Regions from separate parts of the Streptomyces sp. NPDC003691 genome, predicted to be linked through region 2. Evidence: riboswitches for the same ligand, from Rfam matches in the RefSeq annotation. Region 2 holds a riboswitch; the other holds the start of a gene.
What was found. A riboswitch is a leader RNA that binds a small molecule or an ion and turns the genes downstream of it on or off. The one in region 2 is predicted to bind glycine.
Positions count from the first base shown of each region.

Region 1: another riboswitch for glycine. It lies ahead of gcvP (aminomethyl-transferring glycine dehydrogenase); the one in region 2 lies ahead of gcvT (glycine cleavage system aminomethyltransferase GcvT).

Region 1 covers NZ_JBSFNQ010000047.1:6,828-16,626, forward strand. Annotated here, with positions in the region: gene ftsR (transcriptional regulator FtsR) at 1-732, shown strand, start outside; gene ACWDR0_RS21795 (bifunctional nuclease family protein) at 786-1,259, shown strand; gene ACWDR0_RS21800 (MerR family transcriptional regulator) at 1,428-2,045, shown strand; gene ACWDR0_RS21805 (DNA polymerase IV) at 2,119-3,615, shown strand; gene ACWDR0_RS21810 (PRC-barrel domain-containing protein) at 3,528-3,908, opposite strand; glycine riboswitch at 4,045-4,141, shown strand; gene gcvP (aminomethyl-transferring glycine dehydrogenase) at 4,325-7,210, shown strand; gene ACWDR0_RS21820 (DUF5999 family protein) at 7,322-7,519, opposite strand; gene ACWDR0_RS21825 (hypothetical protein) at 7,859-8,461, opposite strand; gene ACWDR0_RS21830 (glutamate--cysteine ligase) at 9,039-9,799, shown strand, end outside.
Region 2 covers NZ_JBSFNQ010000031.1:25,187-34,985, forward strand. Annotated here, with positions in the region: gene ACWDR0_RS16905 (HAD family hydrolase) at 1-584, opposite strand, end outside; gene ACWDR0_RS16910 (L-serine ammonia-lyase) at 688-2,055, opposite strand; gene glyA (serine hydroxymethyltransferase) at 2,245-3,504, opposite strand; gene gcvH (glycine cleavage system protein GcvH) at 3,525-3,902, opposite strand; gene gcvT (glycine cleavage system aminomethyltransferase GcvT) at 4,054-5,169, opposite strand; glycine riboswitch at 5,344-5,438, opposite strand; gene ACWDR0_RS16930 (AAA family ATPase) at 5,889-6,680, shown strand; gene ACWDR0_RS16935 (enhanced serine sensitivity protein SseB) at 6,968-7,813, shown strand; gene ACWDR0_RS16940 (enhanced serine sensitivity protein SseB C-terminal domain-containing protein) at 8,149-8,931, shown strand; gene ACWDR0_RS16945 (ABC transporter permease) at 9,612-9,799, shown strand, end outside.

The DNA.
Region 1 (9,799 bases), on a different contig from region 2:
GCGGGGGAGAGGCTGATGAGCATCGGCACGGTGCTCACCCGGCTCCAGGACGAGTTCCCCGAGGTCACCATCTCCAAGATCCGGTTTCTGGAGGCGGAGGGACTCGTCGAGCCCCGGCGTACCCCATCGGGGTACCGAAAGTTCTCCCGGGCGGATGTCGAGCGACTGGCCCAGGTGCTCCGGATGCAGCGGGACCACTATCTGCCGCTGAAGGTCATCCGGGAGCACCTGGACGCGCTCGCCCGGGGTGAGCAGCCGCTGCTGCCCGCCGCGGGGCCGCAGCAGGAGGCGTCCGACGGCTCCTCCGGCGGGCCGGCGGACTCCGGGACCGGCACCGGGGCACCGGAGGCCGAGCGGCCCACCGCGGCCCGGATCGGACGCTCCGAGCTGCTGGCCGCCGCCGCGGTCGGTACGGAGGAGCTGGCCGAGTGGGAGTCGTACGGGCTGCTGGCGGCCGCCGCCGACGGCTCCTACGACGCCGGGGCGGTCACCGTGGCCCGGCTCGTCGCCGAGCTGGGCCGGTTCGGGCTGGAACCCCGGCATCTGCGGGCCATGCGGGCCGCCGCCGACCGGGAGGCGGGCCTCGTCGAACAGGTGGTGGCACCCTTGCGGCGGCATCCCAACGCACGGACCAGGGCCCGGGCCGAAATCACCGCCAAGGAGCTGGCGACCCTGTCGGTACGGCTCCACGCCGCCCTGCTGGAGACCTCCCTCGGGGTCCGCATCGACTGATCACGGCCGTGCCCGACTATCCAAAGAGACCGGTCACGGCCTAGGGTTGCTGTGTGAACGAGCTCGACGTTGTGGGTGTCCGGGTGGAGATGCCCTCCAATCAACCGATCGTGCTCCTGCGAGAAGTGGGAGGCGATCGGTACCTCCCCATTTGGATCGGCCCCGGGGAGGCGACCGCGATCGCCCTCGGCCAGCAGGGCATGGCACCGGCCAGACCGCTGACTCATGACCTGTTCAAGGACGTGCTGGACGCGCTCGGCCAGGAGCTGACCGAGGTGCGCATCACCGATCTGCGGGAAGGCGTCTTCTACGCGGAGCTGGTGTTCTCCGGCGGGGTCGAGGTGAGCGCCCGGCCGTCCGACGCCATAGCGCTCGCGCTGCGCGCCGGGGCGCCGATCTACGGCAGTGACGACGTCCTCGACGATGCGGGGATCGCCATTCCGGACGAGCAGGAGGACGAGGTGGAGAAGTTCCGCGAGTTCCTCGACCAGATCTCCCCGGAGGACTTCGGGACCAACAGCCAGTGACCGTCGGAGCAGGCGGTTTCCGCCCATTCGGCTAGCCTTACCCCGGACAGGGGCACGGGAAACCACTCTCAGGGTGATTATCACTCGGCGTGCCGAGTGTGGCGATCGTTGACGCACCCCTGGTGACTGCCTACCGTCGAGTTGGCAGGTCGAGGACGGAGGGTCGGCGTGAGAAGCAGCGGCGACGGTGCGGTCGGGGGCGCTCCCGGACGGAGTCCGGTGGAGAGTGGACCGTATCCGCTCCATGGGGGCGGGGGCGTGACAGGTGTGGCCGGAGAGCCGGCGCCCGAGGAGAAGGTCGGATACCGGGGGCCGACGGCCTGTGCGGCGGCCGGCATCACCTACCGCCAGCTCGACTACTGGGCGCGTACGGGGCTGGTCGAGCCGAGTGTCCGTCCCGCGCACGGATCGGGGACGCAGCGGCTCTACAGCTTTCGCGATGTCGTCGTCCTCAAGATCGTCAAACGGTTCCTGGACACCGGGGTCGCCCTCCAGAACATCCGGGCCGCCGTCCGGCATCTGCGCGGCCGCGAGCTGGCCGATCTGGAGCGGATGACGCTGATGAGCGACGGGGCGACGGTCTACGAGTGCTCGTCGCCCGACGAGGTCGTGGATCTGCTCCAGGGCGGCCAGGGGGTCTTCGGGATCGCCGTCGGGGTGGTCTGGCGGGACGTCGAGGCCGCTCTCTCCGAACTGCACGGCGAACGCGTGGACACCGGTGAGACGCTGATCGGCCACAATCCGGCCGACGAACTGGCCCGGCGGCGCCGCGACCGGGCGGTCTGACCGGGCGGTCCGGCGGGTGGGTCCGGCCGGGTCCGCGGGGGAGATGTCAGTGGCGTAGGGCAGCATCGGAGCTGTGAGATCCGCGCCGACGATCCTGCATCTGGACATGGATGCCTTCTTCGCCGCCGCCGAACAGGCGGCGAAGCCCAGCGTGCGCGGAAAGCCGGTGGTCGTCGGCGGGCTCGGCCCGCGCGGAGTGGTGGCCACCGCTTCCTACGAGGCCCGGCGCTTCGGGGTGCACTCGGCCATGCCGATGGCCCAGGCCCGGCGGCTCGCCCCGAACGCCGCGTATCTGGTGCCCCGCTTCGCCTTCTACCGGTCGATCAGCGAACAGGTGATGCGGCTGCTCGGAGAGCTGTCACCGCTGGTGGAACCGCTGAGTCTGGACGAAGCCTTCGTCGATCTGGAGGCGAGCGGCGCGGCCGGGGACGCCGGGTCGGCCCGGGCGGTCGGGGAGCGGCTGCGGGCCGATATCGCCGCGGTGACCGGGCTGACCGGCTCGGTCGGGCTGGCGGGGTCGAAGATGATAGCCAAGATCGCCTCGGAGCAGGCCAAACCGGACGGGCTGGTGCTGATCGAGCCCGGGACGGAGCGGGCGCTGCTCGGGCCCCTGTCGGTGCGGACGATCCCCGGCGTCGGACCGGCCACCGGGGAGCATCTGCGGCGCGCCGGGATCACCACCTGCGCCGAGCTGGTGGAGGCCGGGGAGGACGAGCTGGTACGGCTGCTGGGCCGGGCCATGGGCGCCTCGCTGCACCGGATGGCCCTCGGGCACGACGACCGGCCCGTGGTGGCCGAGCGGGACATGAAGTCGGTCTCCGTGGAGGACACCTTCGATCTGGACCTCCACGACCGGCTGCGGATCGGTCTCGAGGTCGAACGGCTGGCCGACCGGTGCGTCCGGCGGCTGCGGGACTCCGGCCACTCGGGCCGGACGATCGTGCTGAAGGTGCGGCGGTACGACTTCTCCACCCTGACCCGCTCCGAGACCCTGCGCGGGCCCACCGACGACCCCGTCGTGGTCCGGGAGGCCGCCGCGCGGCTGCTGGACGGCGTGGACACCACCGGGGGAGTGCGGCTGCTGGGCGTCGGGGTGTCGGGGCTCGCCGACTGGACCCAGGAGGACCTCTTCGCCCAGGCCGCCGGACTGCCGGCGGCCTGGGCACCCGGTCCGGAGGCCACTGCCGGAGGCGGTACCGGACCGGCGGCCGGAGCGGCCGGAGGGCCCGGGGCCGCCCCGCCGTCCGGACCCGCCGCGGACGGGCCGCCGGGGCCTGCCGTACGGCAGTGGTCACCCGGGCAGGACGTCCGCCACGAGGAGTACGGGCCGGGCTGGGTCCAGGGCAGCGGCCTCGGGCGGGTCACCGTCCGGTTCGAGGTCCCCGGCGGCGAGGTGGGGCGGGTGCGCACCTTCCGGGTGGACGATCCGCTGCTCTCCCCGGCCGATCCGCTGCCGCTGGTGGCGTCACTGTCACCGGCCGGTCAGCCCGTCTCCGGCTCGCCGGCCACCGAGCCGAAGGAACGGTCCGGCGCGGCCGGGTCGGGCGGGGCGGACAGCTCGATCCCGTAGTGCCGGTAGAGCTGCAGTTCCTGCTCGGGGGAGAGGTGGCGGCCCGCGCCGAAGCCCGGCGCGCCCCTGATCAGGGTGCGCTCGTAGGGGACACGCAGGGTGTCGTCGACCATCGTGCTCGGCTCCAGGGGGACGAAGGCGTCCCGGCTGAAGAGTCCGGTGCGGACGGCAGCCCATTCGGGTGACCCCGTGGCATCGTCCAGATACACCTCGTCGACGGTTCCTATCTTCACGCCGTCGCGGTCGTAAGCCTTGCGGCCGATCAGGCTGCGCGGATCGATATCGGTCTGCACGGTCCCTCCTACAGGTCGCAACTGCCGTTCCCGACTCGTTCAAAAACCACGAAAGTGCACAACACGGACGTCGGCCACTTGAGCGATCTCAGGCCACTCCGGTCCAGGAGTGCGCTGGTAGGCTGGCAGCGGCTGTTGACCCCGCGCGGGAGAGTCCACCGGCAGGACGACGGTGGCGCCGAAGGAGCAAATCCTCCCCGGAATCTCTCAGGCACCCGTACCGCGCGGACGAGGTCACTCTGGAAAGTGGAGCGGGTGCCGTGCGGCAGCCGCTCTCACCGACGGTGAAAGCCGGCGCGCCCCCGCCACGGGCGGACCGGTGAAGCTCTCAGGTTGAGATGACAGAGGGGGAGGCCGTCCCGGGCATCCGCCGGGGTGCCCCTCACCGGGTCGTAGCAGACCAGGAGGCCGCCTGTATGACCGCCAACCGCATTCCCCTCCGGAGCCTGGAGCGGGGAACGCCCTTCGAGCAGCGCCACATAGGGCCCGACGCCGAGGCCCAGGCCAAGATGCTGGCTCAGGTCGGCTACGGCTCGCTGGACGAGCTGACCGCCGCCGCCGTGCCCGATGTGATCAAGAGCGCCGGGGCGCTGGGGCTGCCGGACGCCCGCACCGAGCCCGAGGTCATCGCGGAGCTGCGCTCCCTCGCCGACCGGAACACCGTACTGACGTCGATGATCGGCCTCGGCTACTACGGGACCTTCACCCCGCCGGTCGTCCTGCGCAACGTCATGGAGAACCCCTCCTGGTACACCGCGTACACGCCGTACCAGCCGGAGATCTCCCAGGGCCGTCTCGAAGCGCTGCTGAACTTCCAGACGATGGTCGCCGACCTCACCGGTCTGCCCACCTCCGGTGCCTCCCTCCTGGACGAGGGCACCGCCGCCGCGGAGGCGATGGCGCTCTCCCGCCGGGTCGGCAAGGTCAAGGACGGCGTCTTCCTGATCGACGCCGATGTGCTCCCCCAGACGATCGCGGTCATCGAGACCCGGGCCGAGCCGACCGGCGTCGAGGTGGTCACCGCCGATCTGAGCGACGGGATCCCGGCGGAGATCGCGGAGCGCGGTGTCTTCGGCGTACTGCTCCAGTACCCGGGTGCCTCCGGTGCCGTCCGTGATCTGCGGCCGGTGATCGAGCAGGCGCAGGACCTGGGCGCCGTCGTCACCGTCGCCGCCGATCTTCTCGCCCTCACCCTGCTCACCTCCCCCGGGGAGCTGGGCGCGGACATCGCCGTGGGCACCACCCAGCGGTTCGGCGTCCCGATGGGCTTCGGCGGCCCCCACGCGGGCTTCATGGCCGTCCGTGACCGGTTCGCCCGCAGCCTGCCCGGCCGGCTCGTCGGAGTCTCCGTCGACGCGGACGGCAACAAGGCCTACCGCCTCGCGCTCCAGACCCGTGAGCAGCACATCCGCCGGGAGAAGGCGACCAGCAACATCTGTACGGCCCAGGTGCTGCTGGCTGTGATGGCGGGCATGTACGCGGTCTACCACGGCCCCGACGGACTGCGGTCCATCGCCCGGCGCACCCACCGCTACGCCACCGTGCTCGCCGCCGGTCTGGCGGCGGGCGGTGCCGAGGTCGTCCACGGTGCCTACTTCGACACCGTCACGGTACGGGTACCCGGGCGCGCCGCCGAGGTGGCCGCCGCCGCCCGCGCGGGCGGGGTCAACCTCCGTCTCGTGGACGAGGACCATGTCTCCGTCGCCTGCGACGAGACCACCGACCGGGCCGCGGTCACCGCGGTCTGGGCCGCCTTCGGTATCGAGGCGGACATCGACGCCCTCGACGAGGACGGCGCGGACGCGCTGCCCGCCGCCCTGGTGCGCACCGACGACTACCTGACCCACCCGGTCTTCCACCAGCACCGTTCCGAGACCGCCATGCTGCGCTATCTGCGCCGGCTCGCGGACCGCGACTACGCGCTGGACCGCGGCATGATCCCGCTCGGCTCCTGCACCATGAAGCTGAACGCGACCACCGAGATGGAGCCGGTCACCTGGCCCGAGTTCGGCCGGATCCACCCCTTCGCCCCGGCCGACCAGGCCGCCGGATACCTCACCCTGATCCGGGAGCTGGAGGAGCGGCTGGCCGAGGTCACCGGCTACGACAAGGTCTCCATCCAGCCCAACGCCGGATCCCAGGGCGAGTTGGCCGGACTGCTCGCCGTCCGTGCCTACCACCGGGCCAACGGCGACACCGGCCGCACGGTCTGCCTCATCCCCTCCTCGGCACACGGCACCAATGCCGCGAGCGCGGTGATGGCAGGTATGAAGGTCGTCGTGGTGAAGACCGCCGACGACGGCGAGATCGACGCCGACGACCTGCGGGCCAAGATCGAGCAGTACCGGGACCAGCTCTCCGTACTGATGATCACCTACCCGTCCACGCACGGAGTGTTCGAGGAGCACGTCGCCGATATCTGCGCCCGGGTCCACGAGGCCGGCGGCCAGGTGTACGTGGACGGCGCCAATCTGAACGCGCTGGTGGGACTGGCGAAGCCGGGCGAGTTCGGTGGCGACGTATCCCATCTGAACCTGCACAAGACCTTCTGCATCCCGCACGGCGGCGGCGGTCCCGGCGTCGGCCCGGTGGCCGTACGGGCGCACCTCGCCCCGTATCTCCCCAACCACCCGCTCCAGCCCGAGGCGGGCCCGGCGACCGGCGTGGGGCCGGTCTCGGCGGCCCCCTGGGGCTCGGCCGGCATCCTGCCCATCTCCTGGGCGTACGTCCGGCTGATGGGCGGCGAGGGGCTCAAGCGGGCCACCCAGGTCGCCGTACTGGCCGCCAACTACATCGCCAAGCGGCTCGAACCGCACTACCCGGTGCTCTACACCGGCCCGGGCGGACTGGTCGCCCACGAGTGCATCATCGACCTGCGCCCGCTGACCAAGGCGACCGGCGTCAGCGTCGACGACATCGCCAAGCGGCTGATCGACTACGGCTTCCACTCGCCGACGATGTCGTTCCCGGTCGCCGGGACGCTGATGATCGAACCGACCGAGAGCGAGAACCTGGCCGAGGTCGACCGCTTCTGCGAGGCGATGATCGCGATCCGCGGCGAGATCGAGAAGGTCGCTTCGGGTGTCTGGCCCGCCGAGGACAACCCGCTGCGCAACGCGCCGCACACCGCGGCCGCGCTGGGCGGCGAGTGGGAGCACGCGTACAGCCGTGACGAGGCGGTCTTCCCGCCCGGAGTGAGCGCCGCCGACAAGTACTGGCCTCCGGTCCGGCGTATCGACGGTGCCTTCGGCGACCGGAACCTGGTCTGCTCCTGCCCGCCGCTGGACGCCTACGACGGCTGACGGAGGGCCGCGGCCGATGCCACGGGGCCGGTACGGAGCGTGCGGAAGCACACCGTCCGGCCCCTGGTCGTTCTCCGGCCGTGCAGGGCTGTTCTCCCCGAGAGGAAAGCCTTAGGCCGCGTGTGCCCCGGCCAGCGGGCGGTGCGGCGCGATGATCTTGCCGTCCGGCAGCAGCTCGCCCGTGTCCTCGAAGAGGAGAACGCCGTTGCACAGCAGGCTCCAGCCCTGCTCCGGGTGGTGAGCCACCAGACGGGCGGCGTCCCGGTCGGCTGAGTCTGATGTCGGGCACGAAGGCTGGTGCTGGCACATGGGCAGGTTCTTTCGCTGTGGTGTGATCAGTGTCCCGCGGCTCGATGAAGTGTTCATGGCCGCCCCCCGTATCTCTCGGTCCGATCCCAGTGTTGCCCGACGGGCGTCGATCCGCAGGGATTTCCCGACAGCTCGTCTGTGCGGTGAAAGACGTATCACCCACCCGGATGGTTCAGCTCAACCACACTGTCCTTTCGGGTGGTTCATCAGTGGCCCGAGCTGACTAGACCGTTATGACCAGGACGGATGACAGCGCGCCCCGTGACCGTCCGGTCACGGGGCGCGCTGCCGCCGGGACACCGGGGCGGCCGGGTCCGGCGGGAGGAGTGGCGGAAGGGGTCAGGCCGGTGAGCCGAGCAGCGGCGCCGGGGACAGTCGCAGGGTCATCACCGGGAGGAGTTCGCCCGCCCGGTAGGGCCGGTGGGCGGCGATCCCGGGGGGAGCGGGCGCCAGGGGCACCAGGAGATCGGCGGGGGCCAGGGCGGCGGCGGACGCGTCCGCCGCCGGGTCGGAGTGCAGCCAGAGCGTCAGCATGTAGAGCGCGGGGACGGAGAGCAGCCGGGGCTGGAAGGCGCCCGGCGAGGACTCGGCCCGGCGCAGGGCGAGTTCGGTGGAGCCGAGGTACGGCCCTCTGAAGAAGTGCGAGAACGTCCAGCCGTCCGGGGTGAGCACCGTGTCCGCCGCCGCGACCGCGACGCCGTCGCCGCGCAGCAGGAAACGCCAGCCGGTGAGCCGGGTGCGGGTGCCGGAACCGTCCGGTTCCGGCCCGCCCGGCTCCACCGGGTCGAGGACATGGAGGGGGAGCGGTGACTCGGGGCTCAGGGGTCCCTGAACGGACCTGAGTGCCGGGGGACGGTCCTCAAGGGCGGCTGATGGGGAACTGAGTGCCGCGAGAACGCTGCGGAGGGCAGGCGCGGGGGCCGGGAGGACATGCAGCGGCATGGTGGGTCGCCTCTCGCTCGGGAGACACGGTGAACCGGGGCGGCGCGCCGACGGTGCTGTCGGTCTGTCAGTGGTGCCGGTGCCGTCGGCTCCGACGGCACTGTCGGTTCGCGGCGCCCGGCGGTTCCGGGGGACCGGGGAGACCGCCGGGCCAACTCGCCGCCCGTTTGCAGAGTTTATAACACTCATGTTCGTACAGTGATTCCGCTAGCGCGTCCCGTGAATCCGGGCAAGGCGGGTTCAGGTCTTATTCGGCGGGAGGTTGCGCCGGATTTCCGGCGAGGCCCGGCCGACGGCCAGTTGTTTTGCCCCCGGGGTGGTAGGCCGAAACCTGTCGGCATTTTTCACCAGACGCCCGGCAGGTTTTAGGTGCCTGTTGCACCGGGTTGCCGTCCGGCCGTTCCCGGGGCCGACCGTGTGAAGCGTCCGGTGACGGAGGCCACACTAGCGGCCCCCGGCCGCCCCCGCCGCGTTATGGATCAACCAGTCTGGGCATTATTCGTCCCGGAGTTCGCCGAGCCGCCGCTCCCGGCGGAGGCCGGCGCTCCGTGGCATCCACCCGAGGAAGGACACTTCGATGGGGGACAAGGTCGCGACAGAAGGTTTCGGGCTGTCCGATCGCCAGCGGTACCGGCGGAAGCTCCAGCAGTGCCTCGCGGCGCTGGGGCGGTTGCTGGCCGAGCAGCGGTTCGACCGGCCCAGAAATCTCATGGGGCTGGAGATCGAGCTGAATCTGGTGGGTGCGGACGGACAGCCGCGGATGATGAATGCGGAAGTTCTGGAACGTATCGCCAGTCATGATTTCCAGACCGAACTGGGAATGTTCAACCTGGAGGTGAACATCGTTCCGCACCGGCTCGGCGGGCGTGTTCTCGACCAACTGGCCGAAGAGCTGCGGGCCGGTCTTGGATATGCCCACCGCAAGGCGAACGAGGTCGGCGCCGGAATCGTGATGATCGGTATTCTGCCGACCCTCGAACAGGCCGATCTGGTCAGCGGGAACCTTTCGGACGACCACCGCTACACCCTTCTCAACCAGCAGATCACGGCCGCCCGGGGCGAGGAGTTCGTCCTCGACATCGAGGGGGTGGAGAAACTGCACTGCTCGTCGGCTTCGATCGCGCCCGAGGCCGCGTGCACCTCCGTACAGCTCCACCTCCAGGTCACGCCCGGCCGGTTCGCGGATGTCTGGAACGCCGCCCAGGCGGTGGCGTCCGTGCAGGTCGCGGTGGGTGCCAACGCTCCCTTCCTGTTCGGCAAGGAGCTGTGGCGGGAGTCCCGGCCACCGCTGTTCCAGCAGGCCACCGACACCCGTCCGCCGGAGTTGCAGGCACAGGG
Region 2 (9,799 bases):
ATCACCCGGGCTCCGCCTTCGCGTCCCGTACGGACGTCCTCCAGCGAGTCCCCGACGATGACGGTGTTGCTCCGGCCGAAGCTGTGGCCGTACCCGGCCCCGGCGCGCCGCTGAGCAACGCCCACCAGGGCTGGGCGGTGCGGATCGTCCGACGCGTACCCGCCGACCGCCGGATCGACCAGGCCGATCAGACCGAACGCCGAGAGCTTGATTTCCGCGCTCGCCCGAAGATTTCCGGTGACGACGGACGGCAGAAGACGGGGCGACTTTCGCACGGCAGAGAGTGACTCGACCGCGCCGGGGAGCAGCAGCCCGTCCGTCGGCATCCTTTCCCGGTGCCGCTCCAACTCCCCGGGCATCAGACCGATGATCCGCCGGGCGAAGGCGTCCACCTGCTCTCCGGGGACACCGTTCACGGTGAGGAGTTCCTTCACCGCCACCGGCATGGTGACACCCGTCCCCTTCGCCGGAAGCCGCTCCGGGGCGCGGCCGACCACCCGCTCGAAGACGGTGCGGTAGACCAGCCGGTCGATGTCGCCGACGTAGAGAAGGGTCCGGTCGATGTCCCACAGGACCAGGATCATGGTGCGGTACGTCCCTTCATGACGGATCCGCCGCGTTCCCGTACAGCCGGTACGGCTCGCGGCGCGGAAGACGTTCAGGTCAGGGACTGCCCGGCGGAACGGCTCAGCACTCGATGATGTTCACCGCGAGCCCGCCCCGCGCCGTCTCCTTGTACTTCACCGACATGTCCGCGCCGGTCTCCTTCATGGTCTTGATGACCTTGTCGAGGGAGACCAGGTGGCTGCCGTCGCCGCGCATGGCCATCTTGGCCGCGGTGACCGCCTTGACGGCCGCCATGCCGTTCCGTTCGATGCACGGGATCTGGACCAGGCCGCCGACCGGGTCGCAGGTCAGGCCGAGGTTGTGTTCCATGCCGATCTCGGCCGCGTTCTCGACCTGGGCGGGGGTGCCGCCGAGGACCTCGGCGAGGGCGCCGGCCGCCATCGAGCAGGCCGAGCCGACCTCGCCCTGGCAGCCGACCTCGGCGCCGGAGATGGAGGCGTTCTCCTTGAAGAGCATGCCGATCGCGCCCGCGGCCAGCAGGAAGCGGACGATGCCGTCCTCGTCGGCGCCCGGGACGAAGTTCATGTAGTGGTGGAGGACCGCCGGGATGATGCCCGCCGCGCCGTTGGTGGGGGCGGTGACCACCCGGCCGCCCGCCGCGTTCTCCTCGTTCACCGCCATCGCGTAGAGGGTGATCCACTCCATCGCGCGGGCCGCCGGGTCGCCCTCGGCGCGCAGCTGGCGGGCGGTCTTCGCGGCCCGGCGGCGGACCTTCAGACCGCCCGGGAGGATGCCCTCGCGGGCCAGACCGCGGGCCACGCAGGCCTGCATGACCTGCCAGATCTCCAGCAGGCCGCCGCGGATCTCCTCCTCGGTGCGCCAGGCCTTCTCGTTCTCCAGCATCAGGGACGAGATGGACAGGCCCGTCTCCTGGGTGAGCCGGAGCAGTTCGTCGCCGGTGCGGAAGGGGTACTTCAGCACGGTGTCGTCGAGCTTGATGCGGTCCTCGCCGACCGCGTCCTCGTCGACGACGAAGCCGCCGCCGACGGAGTAGTACGTCTTCTCCAGAACCGTTTCGCCGTCGGCGTCGTACGCCCGGATCGTCATGCCGTTGGCGTGGTACGGCAGCGCCTTGCGGCGGTGCAGGACGAGGTCCTCGTCGAAGTCGAAGGGGATCTCGTGGGCGCCGACCAGGGTTATCCGGCCGGACTCCCTGATTCGCTCCACCTGCTCGTCGGCGGTCTCCACATCGACGGTGCGCGGGGAGTTCCCCTCCAGGCCGAGCAGGACCGCCTTGGGGGTGCCGTGGCCGTGGCCGGTGGCGCCGAGGGAGCCGTACAGCTCCGCGCGTACGGCGGCGGTATGGGCGAGCAGGCCGTCGTTCTTCAGCCGGCGGGCGAACATCCGCGCCGCCCGCATCGGGCCGACCGTGTGCGAGCTGGACGGGCCGATGCCGATCGAGAACAGGTCGAAGACCGAGATGGCCACGTGTAACTCCTGGTGGTGGGTAGACGCCGTTGTCTGCCGCTTGCGGTGGTGCGGGTGGGGCAGGGGTAAGGCTCTGGGACGGGAACGGTCGGGTTCGGGAGTGCGGCGGGGGCACCGGCTCACCCTTCAGTGTGCGCGATGCCCCCGATGTCCGTCTCTCTCATACATAGGTATGAGAGGGGCGGATTACTACAGGCCGGGGTAGAGCGGGTGCCGGTCCGCCAGGGCGGTCACCCGGGCGCGCAGGGCCGTGGCGTCGTAGCCGGGCTTCAGCGTCTCCGCGATGATGTCGGCGACCTCGCGGAAGTCGTCCGCCCCGAAGCCCCGGGTGGCCAGGGCCGGCGTGCCGATCCGCAGGCCCGAGGTGACCATCGGCGGCCGCGGGTCGTTCGGGATCGCGTTCCGGTTGACCGTGATGCCGACCTCGTGGAGCCGGTCCTCGGCCTGCTGGCCGTCCAGCTCGGAGTGGCGCAGGTCGACCAGGACCAGGTGCACGTCGGTGCCGCCGGAGAGCACGGAGACGCCGTGTTCGGTGACGTCCTCCTTCACCAGGCGCTCGGCCAGGATCTTCGCGCCGTCCAGGGTGCGCTGCTGGCGGTCCTTGAACTCCTCCGAGGCGGCGACCTTGAAGGAGACGGCCTTCGCCGCGACCACATGCTCCAGCGGGCCGCCCTGCTGGCCCGGGAAGACCGCGGAGTTGATCTTCTTGGCCAGCTCGGCCGTGGAGAGGATCACACCGCCGCGCGGGCCGCCCAGGGTCTTGTGGGTGGTCGTGGTCACGACATGGGCGTGCGGCACCGGGTTCGGGTGCAGCCCGGCCGCGACCAGACCCGCGAAGTGGGCCATGTCGACCATCAGATACGCGCCCACCTCGTCCGCGATCCGGCGGAAGGCGGCGAAGTCGAGCTGCCGCGGGTAGGCGGACCAGCCCGCGACGATCAGCTTGGGCCGGGACTCCTTGGCCAGCCGCTCGACCTCGGCCATGTCGACCTGGCCGGTGGCGTCGTCCACGTGGTAGGCGACCACGTTGTAGAGCTTGCCCGAGAAGTTGATCTTCATGCCATGGGTCAGGTGCCCGCCGTGCGCGAGGTTCAGACCCATGATCGTGTCGCCGGGCTTCAGCAGCGCGAACATCGCGGCCGCGTTGGCCTGGGCACCCGAGTGGGGCTGGACATTGGCGTGCTCGGCGCCGAACAGCTCCTTGACCCGGTCGATGGCGATCTGCTCGATCACGTCGACGTGCTCGCAGCCGCCGTAGTAGCGGCGGCCGGGGTAGCCCTCGGCGTACTTGTTGGTCAGGACCGAACCCTGGGCCTCCATCACCGCGACCGGCGCGAAGTTCTCGGAGGCGATCATCTCCAGCGTGGACTGCTGGCGGTGGAGCTCGGCGTCGACGGCGGCGGCGACATCCGGGTCCAGCTCGTGGAGGGAGGTGTTGAGAAGCGACATATCGGTAGGTATCCCTGTCGTCAGCTCTTGGTGAAGTCGGCGTACTCGTCGGCGGAGAGCAGATCGTCCGGCTCCTCCGCCACACGCACCTTGAACAGCCAGCCGCCCTCGAAGGGTGCGCTGTTCACCAGCGAGGGGTCGTCCATCACGTCCTGGTTGATCTCGGTGACCTCGCCCGACACGGGGGAGTACAGGTCACTGACGGACTTGGTGGACTCCAGCTCGCCGCAGGACTCGCCCGCGGCGACCTGGGCGCCCACTTCGGGAAGCTGCGCGAACACGACGTCACCGAGCGCGTTGGCCGCGAACTCGGTGATCCCGACCGTCGACACGCCGTTCTCGGCGGCCGTCAGCCACTCGTGCTCCTTGCTGTAGCGAAGCTGCTGGGGGTTGCTCATGGGGTGAATTCTCCTGTACGCGGACGGTGCGGATGGACGGACCCGGGGGCGCGGCGACGTGCGTCTGGTCACGTCCCGCGGGAAGGGAGGGAGAGAAGGGAAGCAGGGAGGGGGAGAGGGGAAGGAACGAGGGGCGAGGGGGAGCGGGGGACTACTTGGCGCGGCGGTAGAAGGGAAGCGCCACGACCTCGTAGGGCTCGTGCGTACCGCGGATGTCGACCCCGACCCCGGCGGTGCCGGGCGCGGCGTGCGCCGCGTCCACGTACGCCATGGCGATCGGCTTGCCGAGGGTCGGGGAGGGGGCGCCGGAGGTGACCTCGCCGATCACCGTGCCGTCGGCCACCACCGGGTAACCGGCGCGCGGCACCCGGCGGCCCTCGGCGACCAGGCCCACGAGGACGCGCGGCGGCGCTTCCGCGGCCCGCCCGGCGGCGGCCTCCAGCGCCGTGCGCCCGACGAAGTCGCCCGGCTTCTCGAACTTGACCACCCGGCCGAGCCCGGCGTCGAAGGGGGTGAGCGCGGTGGTCAGCTCGTTGCCGTAGAGCGGCATCCCGGCCTCCAGGCGGAGGGTGTCCCGGCAGGACAGTCCGCAGGGCACCAGGCCGACACCGGACCCGGCCTCGGTCAGCGCCCGCCACAGGCCCTCCGCGTGCTCGGGCGCCACGAAGAGTTCGAAGCCGTCCTCGCCGGTGTAGCCGGTACGGGCGATCAGCGCGGGCACCCCGGCGACCGTGCCCGGCAGCCCCGCGTAGTACTTCAGACCGTCGAGGTCGGCGTCGGTGACGGACTTCAGGATGCCGGGGGCCTCCGGGCCCTGGACGGCGATCAGGGCGTAGGCGTCGCGGTCGTCGCGCACCTCCGCGTCGAAACCGGCCGCCCGCTCGGTCACCGCGTCCAGTACGGTCTGCGCGTTGCCCGCGTTCGCCACCACCAGGTACTCGGTGTCACCCGTGCGGTAGACGATCAGGTCGTCGAGGATGCCGCCGTCCTCGCGGCAGATCATCGTGTAGCGGGCGCGGCCGGCGCCGATCGACGCGATGTTGCCGACCAGCGCGTGGTCCAGCAGCGCCGCCGCCTCCGGGCCCGAGACCGTGATCTCGCCCATGTGGGAGAGGTCGAAGAGCCCGGCCCGGGTCCGTACGGCCTGGTGCTCTTCCCGCTCGCTGGCGTACCGCAGCGGCATGTCCCAGCCCGCGAAGTCGGTCATGGTCGCGCCGAGCGAGCGGTGCAGGGCGTCGAGGGCGGTACGGCGGGGGGCAGTGCTCATGGACGGGTTCTCCCAGGCATGACGGATTCCATGACGACGAGGACGTTCCTCCCCATCTGTCATCGGAACCTGAGAGGTTCGTCGCGACCCGGCGTACGGATGGCGTACGACGGAAAGGGCGCGACTTGCACCTTGGGTGGGGCCGACGGACGCGGCCCGCTTTTCAGATCTGCCTCATCGCACGCGGTACGGGGCCTGAGAGATTCAAGGGAGGAACTTGCTCCTTCGGCGCCCGGAGTCGTGCTCCGGGTCTCTCCCGCGCGGATTCAAACGGCCGGTATGCAGTTGGCGCGCACATCATTGCACGCAGAACGGGAAGTGCGGGAGCCCCGGAGCGGTTGTTCTCCGTACCGGGCCGGTCGCCGGGCCGGTCGCCGGACGGTGGCCGGACGGTGGTACGGGTGCCCTGGTCATGGCCGCACGGCGGGAGCGGCGCGCGGCGGGGCGCGCGGGATCCGGCGTACGGACCGGCGTACGGCGCGCCGTTCCGGAACCGGGAACCGGGACGGGTGTCGGGCTGCTCTTACCGGGGAAAACGCCGCTGTGCGGGGCGAAGGCGGGAGAAACACGCGACACGACAGGAGGAACGTGAGACGGATCCAAGGAACAAGATGGGAAATGCCGGAAAAATCGCTTGCATCTCATTACCATTTCTTTACGGTCCGTTGATGCTCCATGGGCATGTGTGTGGTTGATCCGACATGGGGGAGGAGGGTGTGATGACGTTGCAGCGCTCCGGTGCCTACGCCACGACCGCGGGGGTGCCCGCCCAGCCGGGCGCACCTGTGCGGGAGCGGGTGGGCGCGCACGCGCCGCCCGTACTGCGAGATCTGCGGGGCCGCTCGGGCCGGGGCCCGCGGGCCCTCACCTTCGCGGCGGGTGATCTCGTGGTGGTCTCCGGGCTGCCCGGCAGCGGAAAGTCCACCCTGATCGGCAGGGCGGTCGCCGCCGGTGCCGGTGCGACTGCGGGTTCCGGTTCCGGTTCCGGTTCTGTGGTGCAGGGAGGGGCCGGGGCCGTAGCCGCCGCGGCCGACCGTGCGGCGGGCGGCTCCGGAGGGCCCGCTGCCGCGCTCGGGATCGACTCGCAGGACACCCGTGACCGCTGGGACGCCTCGGTGCCCCGGTTCCTCCCGTACGCCCTCTACCGTCCCTTCGTCCGCCTGGCCCACTACGCCGGGCTGCGCCGGGCGCTGCGCTCCGGGCGGAGCGTCGTCGTCCATGACTGCGGCACCCAGGCGTGGGTACGGCGCTGGCTGGCCCGTGAGGCCCGCCGCAGAGGCACCGGGCTCCATCTGATGCTCCTCGACGTCCCGCCGGAGGTGGCCCGGCAGGGCCAGCGGGAGCGCGGGCGCGGTGTCTCCGGATACGCCTTTGCCCGCCACCGGCGGGCCGCGGGGCGGCTGATCGCCGATGCCGAGGCGGGCCGGGCTCCGGCGGGCTGTGCCTCGGTGATCCTGCTGGACCGCCCCGCCGCGACCGCGCTCACCCGGATCGGCTTCACCGCCGGATAGCCGGATAGCCGGATAGCCGGATACCGGATCGGAGGTTCGGCGGTTCGGCCGGTCGGCCGGATCGGGGGACGGGTCGTCGCCGGGCCGCCGGAGCACCGGGCGCGGGCCCGGCTGCCCGGTGCCGTGACGGTTCCGTTCCCGGGACGCCGGGCCGGCCGGGGGAGTGCCGGTACGTGCCCGGCCCCGTGGCCGTGGACGGCCCCGCCCCCGACCCGCCCGGCACCACTAGAGTCGTCGCGCACACCGAGCGGGGACCCGGCGGGCCGGGGGAGAGGGCGAGAACAGGGATGAACGTGCCGGAGCAACTGGACCCGCAGCCTTACGGAGGGGCCCAGCCGCCCCCGTACGGCGGCCCCTACCCGGCCTGGCCGGTCAACGAGCTGGAGCAGACCCTGGCCGCCGCCGTGGGCGACCCGGCCGCGGGCGCCCGGCTGGTCGAGGTGCTCGGCCGCAGCCGGGTCTGGATACCCCTGCCCAACGGGGGCGGGCCCGACAGCCGCGAGCTCGACCTGCCGATGGTCGAGATCGACGGGGCGGCGTACGTCCCGGTGTTCAGCTCCGAGGAGCAGTACCGCGCCTGCGTCGGCGACCATGTCTCGTACACCGTCGCGCCCGCCCGCGAGTTCGCCCGCGGACTCCCGCCCCAGGTGGGCATCGCGCTCAACCTGGACGGGACCGCCGGGATCCCGCTGCCGCCGCCCGCGGTCGCCGAGCTGTGCCGGTCCGGGCACACCCCGCTGGACGGCCCGGCGGCCGGCGGCCGGGTCCGGCTCTTCGAACCCGACTGGCAGGACGATCCGGTGGACTTCCTGGCCGCCGCCTCGGCGGAGTTCGCGGCGACCGGTGTGGTGGCCACCGCGCGCCGGGCGCTGGCCTCCGTCGAGGGCGACGACCCCGCCCTCTTCGTCGGCGTCCAGCTCTTCCCCGCCGGAACCCCGGAGACCGCCCTCGACGCCCTCGGCCGCGCCCTGGGCCGCAGTGCGGTCCGCTGGCCGGTGAACCTGGTCTTCCTGGACCTGACCGAGGACCCGCTGGCCGACTGGCTCCGTACCGCGGTACGGCCCTTCTTCGAGGGCGAGCTGCGGCTTCGCGGCGGCGCACGCACCGGCGGACAGGCCGGGTCCGGACAGTAGCGCCGTCCGCCCGGAGGGCGTCGCGGGCCGGGCGGGGCTCCGCGGACACGGCCTTGGCACCGGAGCAGCGGAGGGCCCGGCCCGTACGCCCGGACCCTCCGCCACCGGTCCGCCACCGGTCCGTGAACGGGCCCGTCGCCGGCCGGTCGGCCGGGCCCGGCCCCGTATGCCACGGGCCCTCCGTCCGGTCCGCGGGGAACCGCCCGTCCGCCCCGCCTCGTCCCCCGAGGACATCACCAAACGAAGGGGCGCGCCGTAAGCTGGGGGCGGTCCGGCCCGCGGGCCCGGGGGTACGGACGACAGTCGGGACCAGAGCACCAGAGGGGCGGAACAGGGTGAGCGCGTCAGGCACGGCCGCGGCCGGGCAGATCGAGCACATGCTCCGCCAGGTGACCCCGGGGCGCTACGACGCGTACGAGGCACTGCTCGCCGCCCTCGCCGATCCCGCCGCCGGACGGGTCTGGATGCTCCTGTGGAACGGCCGCCCCGGCTCCCCGGACGCCCAGTACGGCAATCTGGAGGTCGACGGCTTCGGCTACGCGCCCGCCGTCACCTCGGCACAGGAGCTGTCCGCCTCCCACTGGAACCGCGCCCACGAGGTGGCCAGCGGGCTCGACATCGCCCGCGCCCTCTACCCCGACCGCTGGGGGATCTGGCTCAATCCGCACGCTCCCGGCGGCGGGGTCGGCATCCCCTGGACGGATCTCCGGCGGATCGCGACCGGGCTCGACCGGATGCCCGCGGGCCCGCTCAGGCTCTCCGAACCGGCGCTGGACATCCCCCAGTTCTACGCCCTGCTGGCGCGCAACGCCCATCACACCCCGGCCGTCCGCTCCCTGCGCCGCGCCTGGGTGCAGCCCGCGCTCGGCGCGCCGTATCTGGCCATCGGGCTGGACCTGTACGACACCAGCCGTCCCTCGGTGGACGCGGTGCGGGCGATGATGCAGCAGTCCATCGCGGCGGTTCCCGACGGGCTGCCGGTGTCCACGGTCGCCCTCTCGGACGAGTACGACCCCGTGGGGATGTGGCTGCTGGCCCATGCCCGGCCGTTCTACGACCGAGAGGTGCATGCCGCGCCCGGCGCCGACGGCTACGGCTATCCGCCGGCCGGCCGCTGACCGGAGGCCGTCGCCCCCGGGGCCGCCCGCCCGGCCGTCACCCTGCCTGCCGGACCGTCTCCCGTACCGCCCGGAACCACCCCCGGGGCCTCCGCCCATGACCGCCGCGGCCCGGGGCCCGTGGTGACGGACTGTCACCCCACGACCGCCCCCTCGCCCGGAATCCAGCATTCCGAGGAGGGTTCCGGCCGGTGGACGGGTGGTCGGTACACCCTGACCGGCCGACGGACGGCCGAATGTCGTGCACCTGTTCGGCAATTCTCGGAATGATCTATTCCGCCAAAGGTTTCCCGTCAAGATCATGTTCAGGTAGATGAATGATCGAGTGTCCGCCTCGATGTTCCTTCGAATCGCAGGGCGACAACTGTCCGATAATCGGAAACTGGCTCAACTGTCCTCGGTGTCACGGAAGATGACGTCCCGCTCAGCCGCCGAATCCGTCCGGATAACGGATCCCCTCACCATGCATCACGTTTGGGCAACCATTGGCCGGGAGGTCTGGCGAGTGATCGCGCGACCGTTGAAGACTCCCGCACCAAGGGGTCATTCGTCCCCGCGTGCCGCCGGGCCAAACGTACGTCTCGTACCAACTGCTCCACGCGCACCAGATGTTGTGAAAGAAGCCGCTACAGCGGCGGGTACGGGCCGGTCACCTCCGGCCGAGAGGGGTCCCCACCACGATGACGGCACCAATGCACGACACGAGCGCGGACGCGGAGAAGACCGCGACCGCCGATGTCGCGGCGGCTGTAGTCAAGAAGTCGGTCGAAGGGCGGTCGCTAAGGCAGATCGCCTGGTCCCGCCTGAAGCGGGACAAGCTGGCGCTGGCAGGCGGCATCGTTGTCATCTTCCTCGTGCTCGTCGCGGT